DNA from 3 places in the Alkalibacillus silvisoli genome. Region 2 is predicted to be linked to each of the others. Evidence: riboswitches for the same ligand, from Rfam matches in the RefSeq annotation. Region 2 holds a riboswitch; each other region holds the start of a gene.
The links. A riboswitch is a leader RNA that binds a small molecule or an ion and turns the genes downstream of it on or off. The one in region 2 is predicted to bind S-adenosylmethionine.
Positions count from the first base shown of each region.

Region 1 (6,734 bases), on a different contig from region 2:
CCTCCAATTTCTATTATTACAATGTCTGGTCATTCTCAATTTATTATCATTATTAGTTTAAAACATTTCCAAACTATTATCAACTTATTCAAATAAGAATAACCAACCAATACCTACCTTCTCCATTATAGTAAAAAATACGATGAATTTAAACGATAAGCGTTTGGATGTTACAAATAGTACTTATATAATTGTAAAACTATGGAACTTAAGGTCAAATATATTGATTTCATCTAAAAAATCAGAATTTCTCTAAATTAGTTGATCAATCAAGTCATTATAAAAAATGAGCCTCAGGTTATAACTGAGACTCACAAGAAATTGTTTAAGTTTTTACACGATCACTAGCATTTAATTAACGATCACAATGTTTTGTCATATATTATACTAACGGTGAATCATTCGATCAACTTCTGAAACCATCACTTGTGATTTTAGATACTCTTGTTCTCTCTGCTTCTCAACAGCTAGCCTATAATCTAATTTTCGACTATACTCCTGATATCCGATACCATGAGACTGCTGCATCGCTTTCTCCATATCACTTGTGTAGTTCATGTCGATTTGTAAAATGACTAAATCATCCTTTCATTTTGTTTACCTTTTAAGGATAACATGTGACAAGTTGATTCAAAAACCCCATTTAACTTGATTATTTTGTGTAAAAAAGGGTATGAACACCACAAAGATGTTCATACCCTTTCTCTGTATAATACATATATGTTTCTTTCATTTCTTCGTAAATACTCTAAATTTGCTAAGAAACTTATTCACTAACAGGTACGATTGCACCTTCGTACTCTTCTTCCATGAATGTTTGAATTTCATCTGAACGTAACACTTCAACTAGTGTGTGTAAGGCTTCTAAGTCTTCATTTTCAGCACGTGTAGCAATGACATTCACATAAGGTGAATCTGAACCTTCTATAATTAGAGCGTCTTCAGTTGGAATTAGATCCGCTTCAATAGCATAGTTTGTGTTAATCGCAACTAGCGCATCTTCTTCACGTTCATAAAACTCAGGTAGCAATCCAGCTTCAATACTTGGGTCAAACTCTAAATTATATGGGTTTTCAACGATATCATCAATTTCAGCCGAAACAGAATCAACATCTGGGTCAATTTCAATTAGACCATTTTCTTGTAGTAAAGTTAATATACGACCATGATCTGCAACAGAACGACTCATAATCACTTCTGTACCTTCTTCAATTTCATCAATGTCTGTTACGTTTTTAGAATAGATCCCCATCGGCTCAATATGAACGCCACCAAGCTCTACAAAGTCATAACCTACATCAGCAATTTGACTCTCTAAATAAGGAATATGCTGAAAATAGTTCGCATCTAATGTGCCATTATCTAAATCTTCATTTGGTAACACATAATCCTGATACACTTCTACTTCTAAAATAACGCCCTCTTCTTCTAACAACGGCTTAGCCTCTTCTAACACTTCAGAGTGAGGTACATTGGATGCACCTACAACAATTTCTACTGGCTCATCACTAGAGCCGCTATCTGTTCCACCTTCAGCCTCTCCTGTACCACAAGCTTGTAATGTTATAGCTAATAATGAAACGAATAATACTGTTAAAAACTTTTTCATCTTAAATAACTCCCCTCATTTTTAAATCCTTTATAATGACAAGATTGCATGATCACAAACTTGTTATTAACGATGATCAATTTTCCTTGAGAACCAATCGCCAATAAATTGAAAGATAAATACAATAACAACAATAAAGACAGTACATAGAAATACAACATCAAAATTACGCCTTTGGAACCCTTGCATATAAGCTAAGTCACCTAACCCACCAGCGCCAATCACGCCTGCCATTGCTGTATAACTAATTAACGCAATTGCTGTGACTGTAATTCCTGAAATTAGTGCTGGCATCGACTCAGGTAGTAATACTTTAAAAATAATCGTGTGTGCTTTAGCCCCCATTGCTTGCGCTGCTTCAACAACTCCTTTATCTACTTCCTTCAATGCAATTTCTACTAATCTAGCATAGAATGGAGCAGCACCAATGATTAAGGCTGGTAATGCTGCTTCTGGCCCTCGAATAGTCCCTACTAAAAAGTCAGTAAACGGGAATAGCAGTAAAATTAATATAATAAAAGGAATCGCCCTGAAAACATTGACAACAGTTGCTGTGATTGAATTAACTATCGAATTCTGCCACAAGTTTCCTCGAGCTGTTAAATACAACAAGAGACCTAATAGTATTCCAAATATAAATGTTCCAACTACAGAGATGATCGTCATATAAAATGTCTCATAAGTCGCTGTCCACAGATGATCCATTTGTACATTCGGGAATAATTCATTAAACATGTCTTAACACCTCTACTTCCACACCAGAGGATTCAATATAAGAAATGCTGTTTTGAATCACACTAGGCTTACCTTTAATTTCAACATAAAGCGTGCCATAAGCACCTTCTTGCGTTGGTGATATTGAACCCTGTAATATATTTATCTCTACATCGAGCTGTTTTGAAACTTCACTAATGAGTGCACGTTTGGCGTTATTTCCGATAAAGTGAAGTTTGACCACTTCAGATTGCTCATCATTTGTAATAAATTGATTTAATCGATCTATTTGATGCTCTAATGGGCTTAATTGTTGAACGAAACGTTTCGTTGTCTTTGACTGCGGCTTTACGAATACATCTAGCACTTCACCTTGTTCAACAACTTTACCTTGCTCCATCACCGCGACTTGATGACAAATCTTTTGAATTACGTGCATTTCGTGTGTAATTAAAATAATCGTTAAATTTAACTTCTCATTAATCGAAACGAGTAAATCCAAAATGTCATCTGTCGTCTCTGGGTCTAATGCAGATGTCGCTTCGTCACAAAGTAACACAGTCGGCTCATTCGCTAGTGCACGTGCAATACCGACACGCTGTTTTTGACCGCCACTTAGTTGTGAAGGATAAGATTGTTCACGTCCTTTTAAGCCTACAAGATCAATTAATTCTAATACTTTACGTTCACGCTCTTGTTTTGATATACCTGCGATTTCTAAAGGGAATGCGATGTTTTCAAAAACTGTTCGTGACCATAGTAAGTTGAAATGTTGAAAGATCATGCCAATTTTCTGGCGCTGTTTTCTCAATTCACCTTTTCGTAAAGCTGTAATATCTTGGTTATTTAATAATATTTCACCTTCAGTTGGGTCTTCTAAACGATTGATTAAACGGATAAATGTACTTTTACCTGCACCGCTGTAACCAATAACACCATAAATCTCCCCTTTTGGAATGTTGATCGATACATCATCAACAGCTTGAACCGTTTGATCTTTTGTATTAAATACCTTCGACAGGTTCTTGATTGAAATCAATGCGTTCCCCTCCTAGTTTTACAGTCAAATAAAAACCTCTCTGCTCAGGTAAGAGAACAGAGAGGTTAAGAATGGCTAACCTTTTGTTCTCTTATCTTTCAAAGCTCATCGCTTTGCAGGAATTAGCACCTATTATGGACGTTTCCATAACGGTTGCCGGGTTTCACAGGGCCGGTCCCTCCACCACTCTGGATAAGAGATTTATATAATATTTTAATCACTTCACACATTACTAAACTAACGTGTTAATAAATAAAAAAACTTTCTTGTAAGAACAAGAAAGAGTCTTAAGCTCAATCTTATCTTACAATGTCAATAACATTGCAGGAATTAGCACCTATTATAGACGGTTCTATAACGGTTGCCGGGTTTCACAGGGCCTTTCCCTCCACCACTCTGGATAAGAATTTAATTATTCAACTTTCGATAAATTGTATGTTAGCATAGGTAATGAATTACGTCAATTCAATTTCAGAAAAATTTTTAAAAGGGTGAGATAATGAAAGCACCATTATTTGAATTACCATATTTAGACCGTGATGAAACGTTTAATTTAAAAGACGTCATTGGCCAAAAAGTAATCGTTCTGACATTTTGGGTTTCATGGTGTCCTGATTGTTCTAGAGACATGCCCAAAAAAGAACAATTCTATAAAACGATGCGTAATGACAACATTGAAATGATCACGATTAATGTACCTGCTCGTGAACGTGATGAAGAAGAAGCCTATAAGTTCCAAGATCAATTTTTATCACAACCAACATTGAAAGATCGTGACAGAGAAGTATATGATCTATATGAATGTGATTCTGTGCCAACGACGATTGTCATTGATTTAGATGGTAATATTGCTGGAAGATTCGGGGATAAAGATGACTTTGTTGAAGTGATTAAAATAGTAGGTCAGTATTTTTCAACTCAATAGCCTAGATTAAAGCCAAACCAGTCTTCATGACTATTTGGCTTTTTCTTTAGTCTACTTTTCTATTAAGTAAGGTCCCATTTCTTTTAATAGATAGGGTACAGAGTTAAAAGTATAAACCCGCTCTACCGGCTCACCAGCTTTAAACACAATTAAACATGGTACACTTTTAATATTAAACTGCTGCATGAAATCTGGTGCTAATGTTGCATTCAATTCAAAAAAACACTCTCTTTCAAGTGTTTCTTCTATATAGGTGAGCATCCGCTTAGCTACTTTACACGTCCCACAAAAAGGGCTGTTAACGAATAATGTGTGGTAGTCCTTTTTACGTATAATAAACTGCGCTTGTTCTCGGCTAATTTCTTGCATCATGTTTCAGACCCTTTCAAATATTCTAAGTTCACATCAAAGTTTGCTGCTTGCAAAATAGATGCTATCACGTATTCCGGTGTGTCTTCAACTTGACGATATTTAGGGTCGATGAATAAATTCTCCGCATGTGAGAGCTCCTGGTTTAATAACTTTCGTAACTTCACACCAGAGTCATCAGTATCTGTAAAAATAAATACATCACGATCAAAAAGCATATACTCATCAATCAATTCATCCAATGCATAAGCACTTAACGTCCCAAATGTACAAATGATTTCTTCTTCATTTGCTAATACTTTATTTAATTTCTTTCGATCTTGTTTACCTTCGACGATTAAAACTTGAGTTAACTGATCCATACTTTCACACCTATGACTTATAGAAAAGACTGATCCTTACTTGGAATCAGTCTCTCTAATTTGTTTATTTAGATATTATTCGTCTTCAGTCATTTCTTTATAAGCATCTGCATCCATTAAATCATCAAGCTGTGAACGATCACTTGGTTCAACAACAATCATCCAAGCTTTCTCATATGGAGATTCGTTAACAAACTCAGGGCTATCTTCAAGCTCTTCGTTTACTTCTACTACTTTACCAGTTACTGGAGCATAAAGCTCAGATACTGTTTTAACTGATTCAACACTACCAAATGGCTCGTCTAACTCAATTTCGTCGCCCTCTTCTGGAAGCTCAACAAATACGATATCACCAAGCTCAGATTGTGCGAAATCAGTAATTCCTATACGTAGTTTTTCTCCTTCTTCTTTTACCCATTCGTGTTCTTCAGAATAACGTAAGTCTTTTGGTAAACTCATTTCTGACCCTCCATTATTATCAATATTCACAAGTTTATCATACAACAATCCTTAGTTGAATGCATTATTCAACTCATTATTTCCAAGTTTGTTCAAATTCTTCTTCTTTGAAGCCTACCGTTACCCGACTTCCATCAGTTGTGATTGGTCGTTTAATAAGCATACCATCAGATGCTAGTAAATCAATTTGCTCTTCTTCTGGCATGTCTTTCAACTTGTCTTTCAAACCTAATTCACGATATTTCTTGCCAGATGTGTTAAAGAACTTCTTAACAGGTAAGTCACTCTTCTTAATTAACTCCTCAAGATTTTCCTTTGATGGGGGATTGTCCACTATATGTACTGATTCATAATTAATCCCATTCTCATCTAACCACTTTAAGGCTTTACGGCAAGTACCGCATTTCGGGTATTGATATACTGTTAGAGACATATTATAGCACCTCCTCATTGTAATTTTACCATAAGAGATTGATTCCCTCACTCGATAAGCATAGGGCTTCCTAATCTATTTATCGGCGTTCGCTGATATAATTCGGCGTTCGCCGATATATTTAATTTTTCGCCGGATTATTTTGATTTTCGCCGGATTATAATTTTTTTCGCCGGAATATCAACAAAATCGCTGATATAACAGTTTATACCAAATCAAAAGCACTAACCACTATAGCGGTCAGTGCCTTTAATTAGTTAAATATTAAACGTAATACTTTTCTTCTTCGATTAACGTGCTTGCGATCTCACGCTTCTTCTCGATCACGTTAATGTGCTCGCGACGTGTTAGCTTACGAAGTGCTGATAGCATCATACGTAAGTTATCGCCTTCTTCAACTGCAATTAACGTTTCTTTCGCATGAGCTTCAATGTTGTTTAACGTCTCTTCTACGAATACTTGAGTGTAAAGAAGCTTCTGTCTACTCTTCTCTTCACCATCTCTTGCAATGGCTTTAGCTGTACGTAAAACAGCTGATTCCATGTTATAAACGTCCGCTGCAATGTCAGCAATGTTCGATAGCAGCTCTTGTTCTTGCTCTAATTTTTCTTGGTACTTTTGAGCGGCAATACCCGCTGCTAGTAGCCCAATTTTCTTCGCGTTACCTACAAGGTATTTCTCTTGTTCTAACGCTTCGTCACCAGGTGTTTCTGGCATCATTGCCATTAGTTCGTTTTGAAGTCCCATTGCTTTTTCAAGTAATGGAAGCTCACCTTTCATTGCTTTTTTCAAGAAAGTGCCTGGTACTAATAGACGGTTAATTT
Region 1 covers NZ_BAAACZ010000017.1:15,502-22,235, reverse strand. Annotated here, with positions in the region: gene ABDZ63_RS10380 (YuzK family famiily protein) at 388-558, opposite strand; gene ABDZ63_RS10375 (MetQ/NlpA family ABC transporter substrate-binding protein) at 767-1,609, opposite strand; gene ABDZ63_RS10370 (methionine ABC transporter permease) at 1,676-2,344, opposite strand; gene ABDZ63_RS10365 (methionine ABC transporter ATP-binding protein) at 2,337-3,362, opposite strand; SAM riboswitch class I at 3,451-3,561, opposite strand; SAM riboswitch class I at 3,659-3,769, opposite strand; gene ABDZ63_RS10360 (TlpA disulfide reductase family protein) at 3,862-4,287, shown strand; gene ABDZ63_RS10355 (thioredoxin family protein) at 4,339-4,659, opposite strand; gene ABDZ63_RS10350 (toprim domain-containing protein) at 4,656-5,018, opposite strand; gene gcvH (glycine cleavage system protein GcvH) at 5,094-5,477, opposite strand; gene ABDZ63_RS10340 (arsenate reductase family protein) at 5,554-5,910, opposite strand; gene ABDZ63_RS10335 (acyl-CoA dehydrogenase family protein) at 6,175-6,734, opposite strand, start outside.
Region 1: another riboswitch for S-adenosylmethionine. It lies ahead of ABDZ63_RS10365 (methionine ABC transporter ATP-binding protein); the one in region 2 lies ahead of metX (homoserine O-acetyltransferase MetX).

Region 2 (6,734 bases):
CCTAACATAATTCTAATCCTACAAAATAAACCCCGGCATTTTACCGAGGTTTAACGATTAGAAATCGATATATTCGCCTGTCGTTTACGGAAATCAACGTCTTGATAATACGTGTTTTTAACTAATACATTAGGTCCTAAACACTTCGCCATTGGACAGTGACAATTTAAGGATTGAGCTGTTTTCGTTTCCATCCATTGTTTAAATGAGTCTAGTAGTCTCGTATTTTGAACATTACCTAGTGAAGGCTCATCACCAAAATCAGTAACAGTCACATCACCTGTGAATATATTAATATTCAATCGTGAGCGTCCATCCGGGTCATTACGCACTGTTACATTCTTTGCTTCATCAAGGCGCTTTAATAGGTTTAAATCTCGTTCTTTGGAGTTACACGGGTAAATAGGTAACGTCCCAAATAACATCCAAACACGCTCATCCCGACAGTCTAATAAACGCGTGATCGCTTCTTTCATTTCATCAAGTGATAAAGTTTGTAAATCACTTGCGAAATCAACTGGATACATGGGATGAATTTCGTGACGGCAACACCCCATCTCTAAAACATGCTCATGAATTTGCTCTAAGTATGGGAAGGTACGTTTATTTAGCATCGTTTCAGCCGATACCATGACACCGGCTTCAGATAATTTCTGGCTGTTTTCTACCATTCTATGAAAATACATCTTGCGGTTTTCATAAGATGGTTTGCGCTCCATTAAAGCAAACCCTGTTTCAGCGAATTCTTCTGCCGTTCCCCAATTATGTGAAATGTGGAGAACATCTAAGTATGGAATGATCGATTCGTATCGACTATATGGTAACGTTAAATTAGAATTTATCTGTGTACGAACGCCACGTTCATGTGCATATTTCAATAATGGAACGACATATTCATCAACTGACTTCTTAGACAACATCGGCTCGCCACCGGTAATACTTAACGTACGTAAATGAGGTACATCATCTAGTCGCTTAAGCAATAAGTCAATCGGTAGAGCATCAGGGTCTTTTTTCAGTAATGTATCACCAACAGCACAGTGGCGACAGCGCATATTACATAAATGAGTTGTGGTAAACTCAATATTCGATAACACCATCTCACCGTGTTCCTCAATGTCCATGTATGCTTCCCACGGATCATACTGTGGAGACAATGGTATTTTATATGTTGTACTCATCAAAAACTTCCTTTCTCATAGGGAAATCCTTCACTATTTTAACATACACCAGACCCCTATGAGTCTTTGAAGTACACACTTAGTTATTGACTAATTTCCTTTCTCGACTAAAGATCTTAACTAAATCCTCCACCATGACACTTGCTGTTGGGTATTGACCAGCACCTGGGCCTTCTAATTTAAGCCTACCAACATAGTCACCTGTCATGACAATAGCATTATCGACACCTTCCACATGGTATAAAGGGTGTTCTGATGTAATCCACTTAGGTTCCACTCTTATATCTATTTGCCCTTGCCCGAAATTCAAAGTAGCAATATGTTTAACACGGGATCCTTTTAACTGTTGGTGAATAACATCAGCTTTTATTACACTTTTAATTCCTTCACGAAAAACATGATTACCATAAACTTTAGTACCCGTTAATAATTCGGCTAAAATAATCGCTTTATAGAGCGCATCATATCCTTTAAGGTCATTCGTAGGATCAGCCTCAGCATAGCCTAATTGCTGTGCAGATTGTAAGGCTTCAGCAAAACTTGCCTGTTTATTTGTAATTTCACTTAATATATAGTTTGTCGTACCATTCAATATTGCTTCAATTTGAACGACTCGGTTAACAGTAACGAGTTGTCTTAAGGTATTTATGACAGGGACACCACCAGCAACTGTCGCTTCATACTCCACAGAAACTTGTCGCTCTTTTGCTTGTTGTTTTAATTCATGCCCTTTATGTGCAAACATTTCTTTATTAGCTGTAATGATGTGACAACCTTTCTCAATAGCTTGTGATAAATACGTATAAGCAGGCTCCACACCAACAATCGCTTCTATAACGACATCAACTGGTTGGGTTAATACATCGTGAGCACTTGATGTCACTAAAATATGTGAAGGAACGTTACGCTCAATCGTCTCATCATCAACTAATATAGCGACTATATTAACAGAACAACCTAAGATTTCAGTTAGCCGCTTTTGTTCTTGTTCAATTATTTCATATACACCGCGCCCTACAGTTCCAAAGCCTAATAAAGCTACGTTAATAGAACTCATCCTGAGCCCTCCTAATTAATAATTAACACGTTCAACTTGTGATAATTCACCTGTTGCGGTTTCAATCGCTTGCTCTAAGTCATCAATTAAGTCTTCAACATTTTCAATACCAACAGAAAGACGGATTAGGTCATCTGTTACACCTGTTGATTCAATCTCTTCTTCACTTAATTGTTGATGCGTCGTACTAGCTGGATGGATGATTAAGCTTTTAGCATCTCCCACATTGGCTAAATGTGACCATAGTTGAACATTGTTGATTACGTTTGCACCAGCTTTCTTCCCTCCTTTAATACCAAAGACGACAATTGAACCTGCCCCTTTTGGTAAATACTTTTGTGCTAACTCAAAGGATTCGTGGTTTTCTTTCTCTGGATATAATACCCACTCAACTCCTGGATGTTGGTCCAAATATTCTACAATACGGCGTGTATTAGCGACATGCTCCTTCATGCGAACGTGTAATGTTTCTAAACCAAGTGCAATCTGAAAGGCGTTATAAGGGCTTAGTGTTGCACCTGTATCACGTAGTACTTGGACGCGTGCTTTTGTAATAAATGCCGCTTCAGGTAATGCCTCAGCATACACAATCCCATGATAACTCGGGTCTGGTTCGGTAAACCCTGGGAATTTTGGTGAATTCCAATCAAACTTCCCTGCATCAACAAGCACCCCACCTAATGTCGTTCCATTACCTCCTAACCATTTCGTAGCCGAGTGAACAACAAGGTCTGCTCCATAATCAATTGGGCGTAATAAGTAAGGGGATGGGAATGTATTATCGACAATTAGTGGTACCCCTGCACCACGCGCAATTTCTGCTACTTTTTCAATATCTAAAACATGTAAACCAGGGTTACCAATTGTCTCAGCAAATATTGCCTTAGTCTTTGGAGTGATCGCCTTAAAGAAATGCTCAGGTTCAGTTGGATCAACGAAATGCGTCGTGATTCCGTGTTTTGGTAAAGTTGTTGAGAATAAGTTGTACGTCCCACCATATAAAGTGGACGCTGCAACAATTTCATCACCTGCTTCTGCTAAATTAAAAATCGCTGCAGATATAGCTGCCATGCCACTTGAGAATGCTAATGCGCCAATTCCACCTTCTAACTGTGCCACTCTCTCCTCAAGTGCCCCAACAGTCGGATTACCAATTCGAGAATAAATAAACCCTTCTTCTTGTAATGAAAATAAATTAGCCGCATGCTCAGTACTATCGAACTTATATGAGTTCGTTTGATAAATTGGAAGCGCTCGTGCTCCTGTTGCTGAATCTGCTTCTAAACCACCATGTACTCCAATTGTTTCTAAGCGATAATTTTTTTGACTCATCCTTCACCACTCCTATTCAATAATTTGGATTCTTTTATACTTTCTAAACTTACTTTAATCACATCTCCCCACTTCTGAAACTCGACTAAAAAACCATCATGCCCAAAAATTGTTTCAACTTCACAGTATTTAGCTGAACCTCCTAGTATATTGAGGTGATCAACAAATGCTTTTATCTCATGAGGCGGGTATAACAAATCATGTTGAAAACTAAGTGCGACAACAGGAACCTCTAATTGACTTAAAGCTAGCTCATACCCACCCCTCCCTCGCCCAATGTCATGACCATTCATCGCATTAAGCAAGATCAAATAACTATTCGCATCAAAACGATTAACCAACTTTTCCGCTTGGTGACTTAAATAAGATTCAACTTCATACTTCTGATTAAGCTCAGTTCGGTTAAACCGCTCTTGAAATAGTGGTGCTGAACGATATGTAATCATGCCAATCGCCCGAGCTAATCCGAGTCCTTCTTTAGGTGTTTTACCTTGTTGCCAATTTGAGTCCTGCTTAATCGCTTGAGCTGAAATATGATTAAATGCAATGGCATAATCACTGAACTGCGGTGTTACAGCTATTGGAATGATGACATCGACAAAACCTGGATACATCAAGCCCCACTCAAGCACTTGCATACCACCTAATGACCCTCCAATGACTGCATGCAAGTGGTTAATGCCTAACTTCTTAAGTGCTAGATACTGGATTTCAACTAAATCCCTAATTGTAATCTGTGGAAAGTCTACCCCGTACATATTTCCCGTGTTCGAATTAATGGACTTAGGACCTGAAGAACCATCGCAACCACCCAAGACATTAAAGGTCAACACTTGATACTCATCAACGTCAATATAACCACCTTGATTGATTAACCCTCGCCACCATCCCGGTTCATCTTCAGTTCCAACAGTACAATGGTTACCTGTTAACGCATGACATACTAAAATAACAGGTGATTGTTCAAGTCCAGCTCTCTCAAAAACTAACTCCACTTCATCTAAAATATAGCCTGATTCTAGTGTGAAATTAGGAATAACTACTTTCCCTACATCTCTTCTAACTGTCACCACCTCCTCCTTTCCAATCGCTTGAAATAATCATTTTAAAAATACAAAAAACCTCTCTACCTTGAAAGATAGAGAGGTCAAATATACACGTATTTGTCTCCCTCATCTTCCAAAGCAAAATCTTGCCTTGTCAGGAATTAGCACCTTTCAAACCGATGTTCGAAGGTTGCCGGGCGTCAACGGGCCAGTCCCTCAGCCACTCTAGATAAGAGTCAAAATTGTTATTCAATTTTAAATATTAGATTATACGCATGGTATCATGGTACTTATAACCATGTCAACAAATAAATTTAAGCCTTTTCTTTTTCGTATTCGTCAATAGCTTCCATCTTCGCTTGTACTTCCTCTTCAGATAAACTGCGTTCTTCGATATAACGGTTTCGTGGATGTACACGGCATTCATGAGAACAACTTCTTAAGTAGAAATGTTCATTTTCCAAAGAGGATAAAATTTGTTCATTACAGTCAGGGTTCGCGCAATTGACGTAGCGTTCACACGGCTCACCTGTGAAATAGTCACGACCTACAACATGATGCTCTACTTGGTTAATTGGAACACTAATACGCTCATCAAACACGTAGCATTGTCCATCCCATAATTGGCCTTGCACCTCAGGGTCTTTACCATAAGTTACAATACCACCATGGAGTTGTCCAACATCGTCAAAGCCCTCTTCCTTCAACCACCCTGAGAACTTTTCACAACGAATTCCACCTGTACAATATGTTAGCACACGCTTACCTTCTAGTAATTCTTTGTTCTCTTTAACCCACTCAGGTAGCTCACGGAAATTACGAACATCTGGACGAATCGCACCACGGAAGTGTCCAATATCATACTCATAATCATTACGAGCATCTAATACAATGGTATCTTCTTTTTGCATTTCCTCAAAGAACTCTTTCGGCTCTAAATACTCACCTGTTTGTTGATTAGGATTAATGTCTTCTTCTTCTAAACTCAAGTTAACAATCTCAGACTTATAACGAACGTGCATCTTCTTAAATGCGTGATCATCCGCTTCATCAATCTTAAATGTCATATCTTCAAAACGCGGATCTGCCTGAAGAGCTTTTATATATTTATTTGTTTGCTCAATTGTACCTGAAACTGTGCCGTTTAACCCCTCTTCCGCGACAATAATTCGACCTTTTAAGCCTAGGTCAAAGCACAGTTGTAAGTGCTCATCACGGAATGCCTCAGCATCTTCAATCGGAACATATTTGTAATAAAGCAAAACCCTGTAATCCTTATTAGACATATTAACCACCTTGCTTTTATATTTTATCGCATTATAATAAAGTATTGAAATCAACATTGTATTATACAATAAGGTTAGACATTATTCAATTAAATCAATCGGTTCCAACTATGTACTTTATGGATTTTCGCTAAACTTTGCACAACAATCTGGCGTTCGCCTAATTATTTTGTTTTTCGCCTGATTATTCTGGATTTCGCCTGAAAAATTCAATTTTCGCCTAATTATTTAAAATATCGCCTAATTCTAAAATAATCAGGCGATTTCACACATCTCCTTAGGCAAACTTTTAGATAAGTTCTCATATTTAGCTAAATTCAACCAAATCTTGTATAATTAAAATCAAAATTTTAAAAGAGGATTGAAATAAACAATGAAACAGATTTATAGCGAAATCTTTCAATTTAGAGGCAGCCATTATGACTTTGGTTATGAACAAGGAAGGCAGTTAAAAGATTCATTAACCATACAAAATCGTAAAAAACATTGGAAAATTAGAAAACCTCGCTTTTCGATCAATGTATATGACACAAAGGACAAGTTTATGCAATATGCGCCCAACATGTGGGCTGAGCTAGAGGGATTAAGAGATGGACTTGAATTACCTATGGAAGAGGTTTTACGTGATTTTGGTGGTTACCGAACCGCAATTACTAAAAGTGGTTGTTCGATCATGACCGAAGAAGATTATATGATTCGTAATTATGACTATCAACCACAAACATACGAAGGGCGATACACCCTCTTCAAGCCAACAGATGGCGGATATGCTGTTATTGGGCCAACATCACGTGTTACAGGTCGCATGGATGGTATGAATGAAGAAGGACTT
Region 2 covers NZ_BAAACZ010000003.1:9,850-16,583, reverse strand. Annotated here, with positions in the region: gene yfkAB (radical SAM/CxCxxxxC motif protein YfkAB) at 51-1,181, opposite strand; gene ABDZ63_RS00825 (homoserine dehydrogenase) at 1,261-2,238, opposite strand; gene ABDZ63_RS00820 (O-acetylhomoserine aminocarboxypropyltransferase/cysteine synthase family protein) at 2,254-3,570, opposite strand; gene metX (homoserine O-acetyltransferase MetX) at 3,567-4,640, opposite strand; SAM riboswitch class I at 4,740-4,852, opposite strand; gene trhO (oxygen-dependent tRNA uridine(34) hydroxylase TrhO) at 4,931-5,902, opposite strand; gene ABDZ63_RS00805 (C45 family autoproteolytic acyltransferase/hydrolase) at 6,276-6,734, shown strand, end outside.

Region 3 (6,734 bases), on a different contig from region 2:
GCTACCAGTATTAAATAAAAGTAAACTGCAACACCCTAGTGAGGTACATGAGATTTTCAAGAGTGTACAAGGGCACCAAATGGCTAAATCAGGAATCGAAACAGCCTTGTGGGATTTATATGCCAAACAGCAGAAAGAAAGCTTAAAAGAAATTATTGGTGGTAAATATGATGAGGTTGAAAGTGGCGTTGTTTTGTCTTTAACTGATGATTTGGAGAAACAAGCAAAAGAATTTAGTAAAAAAGGCTACAAACGATTTAAATTAAAGGTTCAAAAAGGAAAAGAAAGAGAAACGATTGAAAAAGCAAGGCAATATATTGGTGATGTGCCTATTATGTTTGATGGTAATGGAACATATGGGCCAGAAGACATGCTACATTTAAAAAATTTAGATGATCTTAACTTACACATGATCGAACAGCCTTTTAGACAAGATGATTTCTATTATCACCACCAACTACAAAAAGAGATGAATACATATATTTGCTTAGATGAGACTGTGAAATCTGAGCACGATGCTTTTCAGGCTATTGAATTAAATTCAGCAGATTGTATTAATGTCAAATTAGGACGTGTTGGCGGTTATCAAGTCGCTTTAGATATCCATAATTTTGCTAAAGTAGCTAATATGCCGTTATGGTGTGGAGGCATGTTAGAAACAGGTATAGGAAGAGCACATAATGTTATTTTAGCCTCACTTGAACAATTTCAATTGCCAGGTGATTTATCTGAATCTGAACGATACTGGGAAGAAGACATTATTGACCAACCCTTTAAAGTAAAGAATGGAAAAGTGAAAGTCCCAACTAAACCAGGTATAGGTGTGAAAGTTAATGAAAAACGATTAGATGAAAGAACGGTAAGGCAATTTGAATTTGCAATGACTTCATAAGCATCAATTGCATAAATTCAATCCCTCTATGCCACATTAAGTGTAGAGGTGGGATGAATGGATAAAAGAAAATTTTATATCAGTGTCGAATCTGGTGAAATCTCTGAGTATAAAGCTGGAGATAATGATGATTTCATTATATACGGAGACCCAGATGAGATTATTGCACTTAGAGAATGTATGGATAATTTAAAAGGAGCTGAAGGTGGAACAGGCTTTAGGGCTATTATTCCTTTTAGAGAATACCATAATGACGATGAAAATGACCTTTATGATTATCAATTAATGAAAAGTTATAAGATGATTTATAATTTAGGAGACGATACGACAAAACGTCATATTGAAACGATGCCATTTTTTGGTGAGTTCAATAAAATCTCTGATGATCAGTAATGGTGTGTGATCTGTAAAAAAGGACAATTTTAAAGGTGACGCCGATTTTAGTTAAGGCGTCACCTTTTTGGTTTGGTTAAGAAGGGCTTTCTCTTTAAAATAAAAAGGTTTGGACAGAAGAACTTTTACAATGGAAAATTTGAATTAATTGAAATGTGACGTGTAAATTACCCGCTACGGAAATATACTCCGCTTTCCTTCATTTATACTTGAATAATTAGAACTAACAACCCACCATATTTAAATACACGATCATACTATAGTGTTCTATGAGGCTAGAGTTATTTTTCGAAGATTCTATTAAATGTTTAATTGGGGTCTAATAGAGGAATAATAGTCATATAGATAATAAAAATACTTAACTTGATCTGTTATAGAGGAAGGTGGTTTTGATTATGAAACAATTGGTCTATTTATTGGTCGTGTCAATCATGATGTTTATCATTACGATTTCTCATAGTCAATTAAGTGCAGCACCAGCTATGTTTACTGTTTCTGAACAACAATCCCACCAAAGTCTCTTAATTCAAAAAGAACAAATTAACATAGATGAAAGTATAAACCATCAATTGTCACATGAGGATATTGTTGGCGTCATGGATCAATTCATGGAACAACTTGTGCAAGAAACGAAAGAGGATTATGAAGTCATTCAATATGACTCAGTTGAACAGTTAAAAGACAGTTTCTCTGAATTTGCCTCTAGTCGTGTAACTGAACTGTTTGTTGATGATTATTATTATGAAGAGCAAGGCAACCTTTATATTATCCCAACGGCAACACCACCATGGTTCATTGACGGTGTAGAATATGAGCAAAAGAAAGTCGAGTCTGGACATTACTTAATAAAACAAGAAAATGTAACTGATTTTGATGGTGAATACACAATAATTATTGAACTACAATTGAAGGATGGAAACCAACCGTATATAATGGACATACAATATGAGTAGGAATAAAAATTGATAAAGGAACGTGTTCGAGTGGAAGTATTTAAAGACTACTATCATAATACAGTTAAGTTCGTTATGAATAAACAATATTTTTCAGAGCACCCGAAACATGTATGGATCATTGCAAAATATAATGACCAGTGGTTACTGACGCAGCATAAAAATAGAGGGATTGAGTTTCCTGGTGGAAAAGTTGAACTAAATGAAAGTCCTGAAGAAGCGGCTAAACGAGAAGTCTATGAAGAAACAGGTGGACTGGTTGAGCAGTTAGATTTTATCGGGCAATATTATGTTGATGGTAAGGGTGGAGACATTGTTAAAAATGTTTATTTTGCACAAGTTTCACATTTAGAAGAGAAGTCGCATTATTATGAAACAGAAGGGCCTGTTTTGTTAGATTTAATCCCTGAGGATGTTAAAAGTGATTCAAATTATAGCTTTATGATGAAAGATCAAGTATTGAAAATTGCTGTTCAAGAAGTGGAAAAAAGGAGTATGCGTAATTAAAAACCGTGTAGGGTATGCCTACACGGTTTTATTGGTTAATTTTTAAACGAAGGGCCTGCTGCGACAATCTCTTTAGGCACATCATTAAATTTATTGAAGTTTTCGTGGAACTTATCCGCTAATTCTTTAGCTTTTAGGTCGTATGCATCTTGGTCTTCCCAAGTTTTCTTAGGGTTAAGTACATCACTTGGAACACCAGGGCATGTCGTTGGCATATATAAACCGAAAAACTTATCTTGATTAAAATCAACGTTATTAAGCTCACCTTCAAGTGCTGCATGAACCATGGATCTTGTGTGGCTTAATTTCATTCTTGAGCCTTCACCATATGAACCACCAGTCCATCCTGTGTTAACAAGGAATACTTGCACATCATGTTGGTCAATTTTTTCACCTAACATTTTTGCATATGTTGCAGCTGGTAATGGTAAAAATGGTGAACCAAAGCAAGTGGAGAATGTCGCTTCCGGTTCTGTTATTCCTCGCTCAGTACCTGCTAGCTTACTGGTATATCCGCTTAAGAAATGATACATGGCTTGCTCTTTCGTTAATTTACTAATTGGTGGTAATACGCCGAAAGCATCTGCTGTTAGGAACACAATTGTGTTAGGGTGACCAGCAATACTTGGTTTAATAATATTATCAATATGATCAATTGCATAAGCTGCTCTTGTGTTTTCCGTTAAGCTAGTATCATCATAATCTGGAAGTCTTGAATCCTCTTTAACGACTACATTTTCTAATACAGAACCAAACCGAATGGCGTTATAGATTTGAGGTTCTTTTTCTTCAGATAAGTTGACACATTTAGCATAGCATCCTCCTTCAATATTGAAGACACCGTTTTGTGACCAACCATGTTCATCATCACCAATTAAACGACGATTTTCATCTGCTGATAAAGTTGTTTTTCCTGTTCCTGATAAACCAAAAAACAAAGCAACGTCACCTTCTTCACCAACATTTGCTGAACAGTGCATTGAAAGAACATCACTTTTTTGTGGTAACATATAATTCATGACAGAGAAAATCGACTTTTTAATTTCTCCAGCATACTCTGTTCCACCAATCAAGACTATTCGATGTTTAAATGATACAATAATAAATGTTTCTGAGTTTGTACCGTCTACAGATGGGTCCGCTTTAAAGTGCGGTGCAGAAATCACCGTGAAATCTGTCTCATGATTTTTAAGTTCTTCGTCTGTAGGTCGAATGAATAATTGATTTGCAAATAAATTATGCCAAGCAAATTGTGTAACAATCTTAATCGATAGGCGGTGCTTTTCGTCTGCACCGGCAAAACCACGGAAGGAGAACAATTCACCTTGTTCTGATAAGTAATCTGTCACTTTTTGAAGTAAGTTATTGAATTTGTCTTCACTGATTGGTTGATTGACTTCTCCCCAATCAACTTGATTTTTTGTTTCTTCATCTTCAACAATAAATTTATCTTTAGGAGAACGGCCGGTATAATGGCCTGTAGTTGCTCGTACTGCGCCTGTAGAAGTAAGAATTCCTTCATCTCTTGATAGAATTTTTTCGACTAGCTCTGCAACAGGTAAATTTTCTTGCACTGTATCAAATTTCGCTAGTTTTGAGACAAGTGTGTCCACATTGATTGTCTTCATATTTAGATCACCCTTTTACATTTGTATTTATAGATATTCCTTTATGTTTAAGTCAGTTAATAGTATAACACATTTATTTAAATAAACCATACTATTAATAAAATTTTCATAAATAATAAAAGAAGGCGAAAGTTGACACGTTTTGCCCTTCACGTTATTATAATGCAGAAACGGTATATCTCTTATCCAGAGTAAGTGGAGGGAACAGGCCCAATGAAGCTCGGCAACCATCACATCATGTGACAGGTGCTTATCCTGATGCAAGGTACTCCTTGGACGATAAGAGTGAAAGGCAGTTAAAACCTTTCCCTTGTCTACATGGGAAAGGTTTTTTAATGCACATTAATAAACAAAATGAGTTCGTTTAAATAAAAGTAGTGAAATGCTTTTTGCTAGGGTATGAGATCCGTTCAATTTATTAATTAGGGAGGATACATTTTTATGACGAATCAACGTCGACTATTTACGTCTGAATCCGTCACAGAAGGACACCCAGATAAAATGTGTGACCAAATCTCAGATGCTATTTTAGATGAAATTCTAACACGAGATCCAAATGCTCGTGTAGCTTGTGAAACAACGATTACAACAGGTTTAGTATTAGTATCAGGGGAAATCTCAACTTCGACTTATGTGGATATTCCGACAATTATTCGTGATACGGTTAAGGAAATCGGCTATACTCGAGCTAAGTACGGATTTGATTATGAGACTTGCGCTGTCTTAACTTCAATTGATGAGCAATCACCAGACATTGCACAAGGGGTTAATGAAGCATTTGAGAAGCGAGAAGGCCAAATGTCAGATGATGAAATTGAAGCCATTGGTGCAGGTGACCAAGGTTTAATGTTTGGTTATGCAAGTAATGAGACAGAGGAATTAATGCCTTTGCCGATCTCATTGTCTCATAAATTATCAAAACGTCTAGCTGATGTACGTAAAACAGAAGTATTGCCGTATTTACGTCCAGATGGTAAAACCCAGGTGACAATTGAATATGATGATAATGGTAACGCTGAGCGAGTTGATACCGTAGTTATTTCAACACAACACCACCCTGATATTGACTTAGAACAAATTAAGTCCGATCTAATGGAACACGTTATTCTTCCAGTTGTTTCTAATGAACTAATAGATGATCACACTAAATTCTTTATAAATCCAACTGGCCGTTTTGTAATTGGTGGTCCTCAAGGTGATGCTGGGTTAACAGGTCGTAAAATAATCGTTGATACGTATGGTGGTTATGCTCGCCATGGTGGTGGAGCATTTAGTGGTAAAGATGCTACTAAAGTTGACCGTTCAGCTGCTTATGCTGCAAGATATGTTGCTAAAAATATTGTTGCAGCAGGATTAGCTGACCAATGTGAAGTACAACTAGCTTATGCAATCGGTGTTGCAAGGCCTGTTTCTATTTCGGTTAATACATTTGGTACAGGTAAAGTTTCTGAAGAACGTTTAGTTGAAGCGGTTCGTGAAACATTTGATTTACGTCCAGCTGGTATAATTGAAATGTTAGATTTAAGACGTCCGGTTTATAAGAAGACAGCTGCTTACGGCCATTTTGGTCGTACGGACGAAGACTTCACATGGGAGCGTACTGACCGAGCTGAACAATTAAAACAAATAATTGGTATCGAATAATAAAAGAAGCTTTGTATGTCCAGGTTTAGGACATACAAAGCTTTTTACTTTAGCTAGATTAATAACTACATCTAGTAAACAGGCTTCACTTAACGGTTTTGTTGTTCTTCTTTATAAACTTGACCTTTATCAACATATGTTTGCCGGATACGGTTCATTTCTTTAAGGTCTTCTTCAGTGATCTCACGAATGACTTTAGCAGGCCTACCAAACGCTAAGCTATTTGGTGGGATCTTCTTACCTGGTGGAACTAAGCTTCCTGCTCCAATGAAAGCATTCTCGCCAATTTCAACTCCATCTAATACAGTAGCCCCCATTCCGATAAGAGCATTCTCTCTTATTACACAAGAATGTAGCATGACTTGATGTCCTACTGTTACACCATCTTCAATAATTAAAGGTTGATTTGGACTTTGGTGGAGCATACTTTGGTCTTGGATATTAACATTTTGACCTATTTTAGTGGGTGAAACATCACCACGTATAACCGTTTTAAACCAAATACTACTATGTGCTCCAATCGTCACATCACCCGTAATTACGACATCCTCAGATATGTAAGCAGAAGCATCAATAGTTGGGTATTGTCCTTTATAAGGTAGTATCATTGTTGACCTCCTAAATGAATAATATGGTAAGATAATTATAACAAAATTCAAGGACATTTTGTTATGGGAGGAGAATATATGTTAGTGAGAGAGAGTGATGCTTTCAAAG
Region 3 covers NZ_BAAACZ010000017.1:72,325-79,058, forward strand. Annotated here, with positions in the region: gene menC (o-succinylbenzoate synthase) at 1-892, shown strand, start outside; gene ABDZ63_RS10680 (hydrolase) at 950-1,285, shown strand; gene ABDZ63_RS10685 (hypothetical protein) at 1,681-2,238, shown strand; gene ytkD (RNA deprotection pyrophosphohydrolase) at 2,269-2,745, shown strand; gene pckA (phosphoenolpyruvate carboxykinase (ATP)) at 2,781-4,373, opposite strand; SAM riboswitch class I at 4,553-4,659, shown strand; gene metK (methionine adenosyltransferase) at 4,815-6,017, shown strand; gene ABDZ63_RS10705 (gamma carbonic anhydrase) at 6,107-6,625, opposite strand.
Region 3: another riboswitch for S-adenosylmethionine. It lies ahead of metK (methionine adenosyltransferase); the one in region 2 lies ahead of metX (homoserine O-acetyltransferase MetX).